DNA from 2 places in the Sulfonitrofixus jiaomeiensis genome. Region 2 is predicted to be linked to the other one. Evidence: riboswitches for the same ligand, from Rfam matches in the RefSeq annotation. Region 2 holds a riboswitch; the other holds the start of a gene.
The links. Region 2 has a riboswitch for cyclic di-GMP ahead of WCY20_RS09765 (hypothetical protein). Riboswitches for the same ligand answer to the same signal wherever they lie in the genome.
Positions count from the first base shown of each region.

Region 1: linked by a shared signal. The riboswitch ahead of WCY20_RS08670 (immunoglobulin-like domain-containing protein) and the one ahead of WCY20_RS09765 (hypothetical protein) in region 2 are both predicted to bind cyclic di-GMP.

Region 1 is NZ_CP147919.1:1,727,622-1,732,477, forward strand. Features, by position in the region: gene WCY20_RS08670 (immunoglobulin-like domain-containing protein) at 1-1,908, opposite strand, end outside; cyclic di-GMP riboswitch class I at 2,001-2,075, opposite strand; gene dnaE (DNA polymerase III subunit alpha) at 2,957-4,856, opposite strand, start outside.
Region 2 is NZ_CP147919.1:1,934,391-1,939,246, forward strand. Features, by position in the region: gene WCY20_RS09755 (cadherin domain-containing protein) at 1-550, shown strand, start outside; gene WCY20_RS09760 (phosphoglycerate dehydrogenase) at 968-2,152, shown strand; cyclic di-GMP riboswitch class I at 2,469-2,548, shown strand; cyclic di-GMP riboswitch class I at 2,632-2,718, shown strand; gene WCY20_RS09765 (hypothetical protein) at 2,858-4,345, shown strand.

The DNA of each region.
Region 1 (4,856 bases), 210 kb from region 2:
CAGCTGCAGATTTAAAGGGTTATCCCCTATAATCGTGATGATAGGAAACGTAGTATCAGGTACACCGCCCAGCGATACAAACCTGACAGCATCGGCGCTGGTGCCTCCCGTTTCCACATCACGCACAAGGGTAACATTGCCACTGGTGCCCGCATTGAATGAGAAGGTGCCCAGTAAAACCCAGTCTCCCGAACCCTGATTCTGATCAATCCCTATCGGCGTAGAACCCCCGGCATGATTGACCGTATAGCTGGCGTCTGTATCACGATCATAGACGGTAGAACCGGTATACCATACATAAACCTCATAGTAGTCTGCCTCCGGCAGAACGGGTGTCCAGGTCGCGCTGCTGCCGATGGTTCTGCTGAAAACAGAACTGTCGGCATACTCATCCGGCGCCCCGGACTCGGACCAGGAACCGGTCGTGCTGAAGCCCGAATCATGATTGTCAACGATGATCGCGCCACTGCCTGCAGCCGGATTGACTGTAATTTCTATATCATCATATCCCTGCAGTTCTGTATCATCTGCACTCAGCCTGAGCACATAAGTTCCATCCTGGCTGAAGCTGACTGTCGTATCTTCCGCAGCGGCATTGCTGAATGTTACGGTCCCGGGACCACTGACCTGTGTCCACACGACCGTATAAGGAGCAGGAAGACCGTCATCGGTCACCGTACCGTTCAGGCTGGCACCTGCAGGCAGCGTGATCGTCTGATCGGAACCCGCATTTACTACCGGAGCATGGTTTGTAGGCACACCGCCCTGAGACACAAACCTGACAGCATCGGCGCTGGTGCCTCCCGTTTCCACATCACGCACAAGGGTAACATTGCCACTGGTGCCCGCATTGAATGAGAAGGTGCCCAGTAAAACCCAGTCTCCCGAACCCTGATTCTGATCAATCCCTATCGGCGTAGAACCCCCGGCATGATTGACCGTATAGCTGGCGTCTGTATCACGATCATAGACGGTAGAACCGGTATACCATACATAAACCTCATAGTAGTCTGCCTCCGGCAGAACGGGTGTCCAGGTCGCGCTGCTGCCGATGGTTCTGCTGAAAACAGAACTGTCGGCATACTCATCCGGCGCCCCGGACTCGGACCAGGAACCGGTCGTGCTGAAGCCCGAATCATGATTGTCAACGATGATCGCGCCACTGCCTGCAGCCGGATTGACTGTAATTTCTATATCATCATATCCCTGCAGTTCTGTATCATCTGCACTCAGCCTGAGCACATAAGTTCCATCCTGGCTGAAGCTGACTGTCGTATCTTCCGCAGCGGCATTGCTGAATGTTACGGTCCCGGGACCACTGACCTGTGTCCACACGACCGTATAAGGAGCAGGAAGACCGTCATCGGTCACCGTACCGTTCAGGCTGGCACCTGCAGGCAGCGTGATCGTCTGATCGGAACCCGCATTTACTACCGGAGCATGGTTTGTAGGCACACCGCCCTGAGACACAAACCTGACAGCATCGGCGCTGGTGCCTCCCGTTTCCACATCACGCACAAGGGTAACATTGCCACTGGTGCCCGCATTGAATGAGAAGGTGCCCAGTAAAACCCAGTCTCCCGAACCCTGATTCTGATCAATCCCTATCGGCGTAGAACCCCCGGCATGATTGACCGTATAGCTGGCGTCTGTATCACGATCATAGACGGTAGAACCGGTATACCATACATAAACCTCATAGTAGTCTGCCTCCGGCAGAACGGGTGTCCAGGTCGCGCTGCTGCCGATGGTTCTGCTGAAAACAGAACTGTCGGCATACTCATCCGGCGCCCCGGACTCGGACCAGGAACCGGTCGTGCTGAAGCCCGAATCATGATTGTCAACGATGATCTCAGCAGCATACAGGAACTTAACCATAAAAAGCGCAATAAAAAATACACGTTTCATTGTCTCATCCTTCCAATATTTTAGAATAGATGAATTTTGAACAGATGACTTCTAGCCAGCATTTCAAAACGACATTTAATGTATGATAGTTGCTGAGTAGCCAGGCGTTCTTCTGGAGGTCCTTAGCTTTCCGTCCTGCCCTCACAGACAGTTTGGCTTTATTGCAGTTAAGAACATGATATCACATATAAAAATCAAAGTAAAGTAATCTAATACAAATCTCGATATAAAAGACAAGTCAATTGACCCGATCTAATAAAATAAAAAGTGAACATATTCTATCAACAGAGCCGTTTTGAATAAATGTTTGAATAATGCTTATCCGGAGTCAGAGCTGGAATTGTATTTGCCGAAATTAACATTTTTTCCTAAAATTCAAGCACACTTTTCTCTTCGGTGAGAATAACACGGCCATCTTTAAAGTATTTAAACTCCTACTGAAGGCTTATCTCATAATTATGTGCCATATAGTACTGACTAATCATAACCTCAACAATATCGTGTCGGTTCAGATTGAGTTCAATTCAAAATTCTCTCAGTGTCGTTTGCCCTCCGAACATGCATAAGTATCCCGCACCGCATTCTTTTTCTTATACAATACCCTTGCAACGATAAACGACGCACTGAAAGAACTGCTTGTACAGGTAATTTTCCGGTCATATACAGGCTTAAAGCATGCATTGCTGACATACGTCAGCTACATCGCCTACTACCAACCGAAAAATGAGGAAGAATTCCTGTCCGTCAAAAAAATCGTGCTGAAAAAAATGAATTCTCCAGGAAATCTCTGCCCAGACTGATCCGGGACGATTGAGGAAAGGGAATAGAAACGGTATTTTCTAACTTTTCGGTATACCCAACACACGTTCCTAGTGAATCATCTAAGTTGATGGAAATCATGCAAATAGACTACACGATGAAGCATACTCAAGTTTTTTGCACATCGAGCGATACAAAGACTGCCAAAGCTTATGTAAATGTTACCTTTTTGTAAACAAGGTTTAAAAAGCGAAAATTTTATCCTGTCAACGATACATTGATTTATACTTTACGCCACATCCACTGCTTCGAAATGTGCCAGTTCGTCGAGTACTTTGCTGTCCACCCTTATCGCAGAATCGATCACAACATTCTGCAATTTTGAGACAATGTTGAGCTGAAGCGGGCGGTTGCCCGGATAACGCCGGACCAGACGGTAAAGCTCTTCGAGCAATTCCGTGCTCTTGTCCATACGCAGGCGAAGTTTCAACATTTCAGGCGGCTTCTCAACGATCTTTGTCACCACCTTTTTTGCCTCTTTTTTGACTTCGTCCAGGGTAAAAATCTTCAAAACACTCATGCGGGTAAACTGCTCAGTATGGGTCACTTTGACTTTAAATGCAACCGGGTCATTCAGATTCATCCCTTCGAGCTGATCGAGTTTATCACTGAAGAGCATCATCTCGATATTGCCGTGAAAGTCCATCAGGTTGACGATACCGAACTGGTTGCCCTTCTTGGAGATCTTCTTGGTGATCTCTTCGACTTTCCCGATAAAGATCGCCGTCGAACCGTCGGTGATGTTGTCGATATCGGAAGAGAGCGTGTATGTAAGTGCATCGATGCGCTCGCGGAAATCATCGAGCGGGTGGCCCGAAACGTAAAAGCCCAGCGTATCTTTCTCAAAATCCAGTATCTCTTTGAGCCCGAACTCCGCCTCGTCTTTCAGGGTAAGCTCAACGGTAGAGATCTCCTCATCATCACCGAAGAGACTGCCGATTGCATTTTTCTTCGCCTGTGAAGCATCTTTCGCTGTCTGGATAATCAGGTCCATCTGCCCAAGGATCGCACGGCGGGAGAGTCCGAAAGCATCAAAACCGCCCGATTTCGTAATCGACTCGAGCACCCTCTTGTTGACCTTCTGCGGCTCGATGCGGTTGACAAAGTCCTGCATTGAACTGAACTCGCCGTTCTCACGAACCTCCAGAATGGACTGGACGGCCGCTTCTCCGACGCCTTTGATCGCGCCGAGCCCGAAAAGGATGACATCCTGACCGTCTTTCTCGATCGCCGAGAACTCCAGCTGCGAATGGTTGATATCGGGAGGCGAGAGTTCGATACCCATGCGCTTGACCTCATCGATATACTTGACAATCTTGTCCGTATTGTCCTTCTCCGAGGTGAGCAGTGCCGCCATGAACTCCTGCGGATAGTAGGTCTTCAGCCACGCCGTCTGAAAGGTGACCATCGCATAGGCCGCCGAGTGCGATTTGTTGAAACCGTAACCGGCGAACTTTTCGATCAGGTCAAAAAGCTCCGAAGCGGTCTTATAGTCGAGCCCTTGTTTTTGCGCCCCTTCGGAGAACAATTTGTTGTACTTGAGCATCTCCTCGACCTTCTTCTTACCCATCGCGCGGCGGACGATGTCCGCACCGCCGAGGCTGAAGCCCCCGATGGTCTGAACGATCTGCATGACCTGTTCCTGGTAGACGATGACCCCGTAGGTCGGCTTCAGTATCTCTTCGAGGGCATCAAAGACATAGACGATCTCCTGGCGCCCGTGCTTACGCTCGATGAAATCATCGAGCATCCCCGACTCCATCGGACCCGGACGGTAGAGTGCCAGGACCGCGATCAGGTCTTCGAAGGTTGAAGGTTTGAGCCGTTTGTTCAGATCCTGCATTCCCGAACTCTCTATCTGGAACATCCCGACCGTCTCACCCGTCTGGATCACCCTGTATACCTCGGCATCGTTTTCATCGATCTCATGCCAGTTGATATCCCGGTCATAACGGGTTTTGACCAGCTTGATCGCCGCATCGATAACATCAAGGGTCTTCAGACCCAGGAAGTCGAACTTGATGAGATCGACATCTTCAAGATAGTTGAGCGAATACTGCGTGACAAAGGTCGTTTCGCCCGAAGGCTTGTAGATCGGGGTCTTGTACCAGAGCTCCCGGTTGGAGATA
Region 2 (4,856 bases):
TACAGGCCTTTTCAATCATGCAGACAAACTAATGGCTCCTCTTGGCGATGCCCAAGTAGGTGATAATTTCGGTTGGTCAGTGGGTATCGGCGCAAATGGAGAGTATGCAGTTGTCGGTGCCTATCACGACAATGCCAATCAAGACAGTGTCGATAAAAACAATACCGGTGCAGCCTATATCTTTAAAAACAACGGAGATGACACCTATACCCAGACAACAAAACTTGCTGCTTCCGATGCCGTTGCAGATGATCTATTTGGTAGCGCAGTCAGCATTAGCGGAAATTATGTCCTTGTCGGCGCCAAAAGCGAAGATCCGGCCAGCGATATAAACGGCAATCGTGGTGCAGCCTATCTCTTCCAAAATGATGGAACAGGTGTCTTTACAGAAATCCTCAGATTCAAAGCTCATGATACTGGCGCAGGAGACTATTTTGGATATTCAGTAGCCATCAGCGGTTCTGATATGGTTGTTGGTGCCAGATCTTATACCGAAAATATCATTAGCGAAATGGGTACGGTTTACCTTTTCAATTTTGAACTGAAATAAAAAAACCAATGGATTTTAGGGTTTTAAGCTCTAAAATCTATCATTTCAGCCATTTATCAAAACAAATCCATGTCATGATTGGTTGAATTGTCGCAAGACAGCTATAAAACACTCTCTTCACAATTTCTTTACAACAAGACTATCAATAAATCACATTTTTAGTTTTACACTAGTTTTCTCAAATAGCCACTGATGACATCCCATGAATTTAAAAAAGGTGCTGCCGACAATCTTTTATCCCAGGGAAAAAGGACTTTTTTCCCTAGATTTTGTTAGAATAAATACAACTCTACAAGTCAGGCTTTCTCAGGTATATCACAAACGGCCTTTGTGTCTCAATATAACATGCAATGAGCTAAAATGGCGTTCAAGCGCTTGATTGACTAATGTAAACGTTCGCGATAGAAAAACAGTAAAATGGAGAATAAGATGTATAAGGTACAGACACTGAACAAGATTTCACCGCAAGGTTTGGAACTGTTTTCCCGCGAAGACTATGAAGTCGCCAGTGAAATCACACATCCCGATGCAATCGTACTTCGCAGTTTTTCAATGCATGATATGAAACTACCAAAGTCGTTACTTGCCATTGCCAGAGCCGGTGCCGGAACCAACAATATCCCTATCGAAAAATGCTCTGAAAAGGGTATTGTCGTGTTTAACACACCCGGAGCCAACGCCAATGCCGTCAAAGAGCTGGTACTCGCCGGTATGCTGCTCGCTTCACGTGATATTGTAGAGGGTATCGCATGGGTTCATGGCTTAAAAAAAGAGGGTGACAAAGTTCCGGCACTGGTCGAAAAAGGAAAGTCCCAATTTGCAGGTCAGGAGCTCAAAGGCAAAAAGCTCGGGGTCATCGGTCTAGGCGCTATCGGTGTGATCGTGGCCAATGATGCACTCGCATTAGGCATGGACGTTATCGGCTACGACCCCTTTCTCTCTATAGATTCTGCCTGGGAACTCTCACACAATGTACAAAAGGCCACCGGACTTGAGACACTTCTTAGCGATGTTGACTATCTGACCATTCATGTACCGCTGATGGAGAGCACAAAAGAGATGATTGACAGCGAAAAATTTGCCATGATGAAAGACGGCGTCAAAATCATGAATTTTGCACGAGGTGGTTTGATCAATAATGATGCCCTCAAAAACGCCATTGCCTCCGGAAAAGTCTCGGCGTATGTAACAGATTTTCCCAATGGCGACCTGCTCGATATCAAACAGGTCATTCCTATACCCCACCTCGGAGCTTCAACAGGCGAGGCAGAAGACAATTGTGCAGTCATGGCATGCACCCAGGTAAAACATTTTCTTGAAACCGGAAATATCGAGAATTCTGTAAATTTTCCTAACTGTGTACAACCTAGAATAGCAGGCGCAAAAAGAGTGGTTATAGCCAATAAGAATATGCCAAGCATGATCAGTGAGATCACCTCTTTGCTGGCAAAACACAATATCAATATTGCCAACATGCTCAATAAAAGTAAAGGTAACCTGGCCTATAACATCATCGATATAGAAGACGGAAATCTCCCAGAATCAATGATCGAGAAGTTGCTCGCGATCAAGGGTGTTGTTATGGCCAGAATTATCGACTGAGGATTTGTTCAAACAGCGTGCCAGCCTGTCCTCTTCAGTTGCCAAGTCGATTTGCACAGAGATCTCTTTACCCTGTGCTTCTTGTTCAATTTTACTGCACAACATTTTTAAAAAGTCATATAAATGATCGGCAACAAAGCAATATCTATAACATCGCTAAGTCCGAATGAAAAGAGATGCATAAACAGTGTGATCACCCTACTGACAACCAATCTATATCTGTTAAAAACTAAGAAGCACAAGCAAGAGACGTCAAGTTTCATCTATCTAATCTAAATAAGTAATGAATATTTAAGCTATTTTATATAATAATTCTGATTGTTTATGCCAAACCCGTTGTGAAGCGGGGACGGAAAGCTTCAGGTCTCTTTGATTAGAGATAGCTGGGTTGCCTTGTTTTATAAAGAAGATGATTTTACACTTTTTATTATAAAATCAAGCCTTTTCCCTCTGAACCTTATTCCTCACATACATTATTAAATTAACTAGGCCAAACCCGTTGTGAAGCGGGGACGGAAAGCCACGGGTCTTATTTCATTTTTGAAAGAGATGGCTGGGTTGCATTGACATGTATTCTTATTTATGTGGAATAGTAAGCATCTTCTCATCTACCTCCTTTCATCACTGTATCTAAGATAGCCGGGTTACCTCCTCTATAGATTCACATCCCAGGTTTGAATATTAAATTCTTACATGCCTTTTTGCATGAAGGTTTTATTCAAAAACAAGGATGAACTTTTGTACTTATCGACTAAAAAAAGTTTTTTGACATTACTCATCACAGTCGCTTTTCTGACAGGTTGTCAAGAAGATGCCAATCAAACAAGCAGCAGTACTGCACTAGCACCTAAGGTAAAGACAACACTACCACCGGGCTTAGCTAAAAAAACTACTACAGAGACAGAACCTGTTGTTGAAGAGACACTTCCCGTTGTTGAAGAAACTCAACCTGTCGTTGAAGAGACACTTCCCGTTGTTGAAGAAACTCAACCTGTCATTGAAGAGACACTTCCCGTTGTTGAAGAAACTCAACCTGTCGTTGAAGAGACACTTCCCGTTGTTGAAGAGACACTTCCCGTTGTTGAAGAGACACAACCTGTCGTTGAAGAGACGCTACCCGTTGTGGAAGAGACACAACCTGTCGTTGAAGAGACGCTACCTGTAGTGGAAGAGACACAACCTGTCGTTGCAGTATGTGTAGAAGGCGATGCAATGATCGAAGGCCATGTCACTGACAAAGCGACAGGCAGCGGATTAGCCGATGTGCAGATCAATGTGGGCGGATGTGCCACAGCAACCGATGAGAACGGCTATTTTACACTCTCCAACATTGCTGAAACTGAAAACGCCGTTGTCAATTTTGAAAAAGAGGGCTACCTGCTTGGCAGTACACGTATTCAGGTTGATCTCTATGCGGAAGGTACAACCACTGCTTCTTCGAATTATCTCGAGTACGCTATAGGTACCTATACTTCACAATGGAGTTATGACAGCCAGACCGCAGTTGCCGGTGCCCATCTTGACATACCTACTGATGTCTATGCAGATATGTCAGGTAATGCCTATCACGGTACTGTTACTGCAGGATTAAAAATAGTGGATGTCACTACAGAGGAAGGCAAAGAACTGTTTCCAGGTACTTTTGAAGGGAAAAATGTCAATGGGGAGACAGTGTTGTTTAGCTCTTACGGCCTGATCAGCCTATCACTCAAAGATACTGGCGGTAATGCACTAAATCTTGCAGATGGCGCTACAGCAACATTGACATTTGATGCCGTTACCTCTCTAGAAGAGAAGAACATTATTCCGCTATGGTATTATGACTACAGCCAAGGGACCTGGATCGAAGAAGGCTATGCAGAACTCCAGTCGGATGGAACATATGTGGGGAGCATTTCACACGTTGGTACATGGAGTCTAAATATGCCGCTAGAGACGTCGCCTGGCACATACCGCGGCCGAATCGTGTATAGCGATGGAGTCACGGTTAAAGATGCAAGAGTAGCTCTTATCGGACCTAACTGGATGAGAAGCGATTTGTCAACTGATGCTGATGGGCTATTTGAAGTTACCGTCGTTCCCGGTGATGATTTCCAAATTGTAGCTTATAACTATAAATGGAAATATGAAGCTGCACATGCCAACGTATTACCGGCTGTCGCTTCGGGTGAAATTGTTGAAGACAGGATCTAAATAACCAATTCGAGTTAATTAAATACCGCCAATGAAAAGTAAAGACAAGCGGTAACTAAAAAAGGTGGACTGTATAAAGAGCCAAATTGATTATCCGTCCAAAACGAAGGAAATCAATCTCTCAAAACAGTCGATCTAAAAAGAACGGCATCAGATCGTTTTGCCGTGAAATAATGCCACGGGGCATTGCATATGCCCGTCCAAAAAACACTCCATTGGTATATCTGCAAATATCAGTTTGCTATCGCCAACTTCTCACCTCATCTACTTATATATCAGTGTTCTGGCTCATCTGTATTGCTGCTAAATATTTTAATAGAAAAAGTATCTTTTGTACTGTCATTATTTCCGTAGAGCGTACTGCTTAAACATGTGTTGTCCTGCTTATACAGGATTATTCAAGTACGAATTTATAATCTTAAAGTGAGGGGAATTGCGTCTAGAGCGAGATTTAGTCTGATCATTCAACTCGGGCTTGTGAGCAGCTGTGATATCAGCCGACAGATTGTAG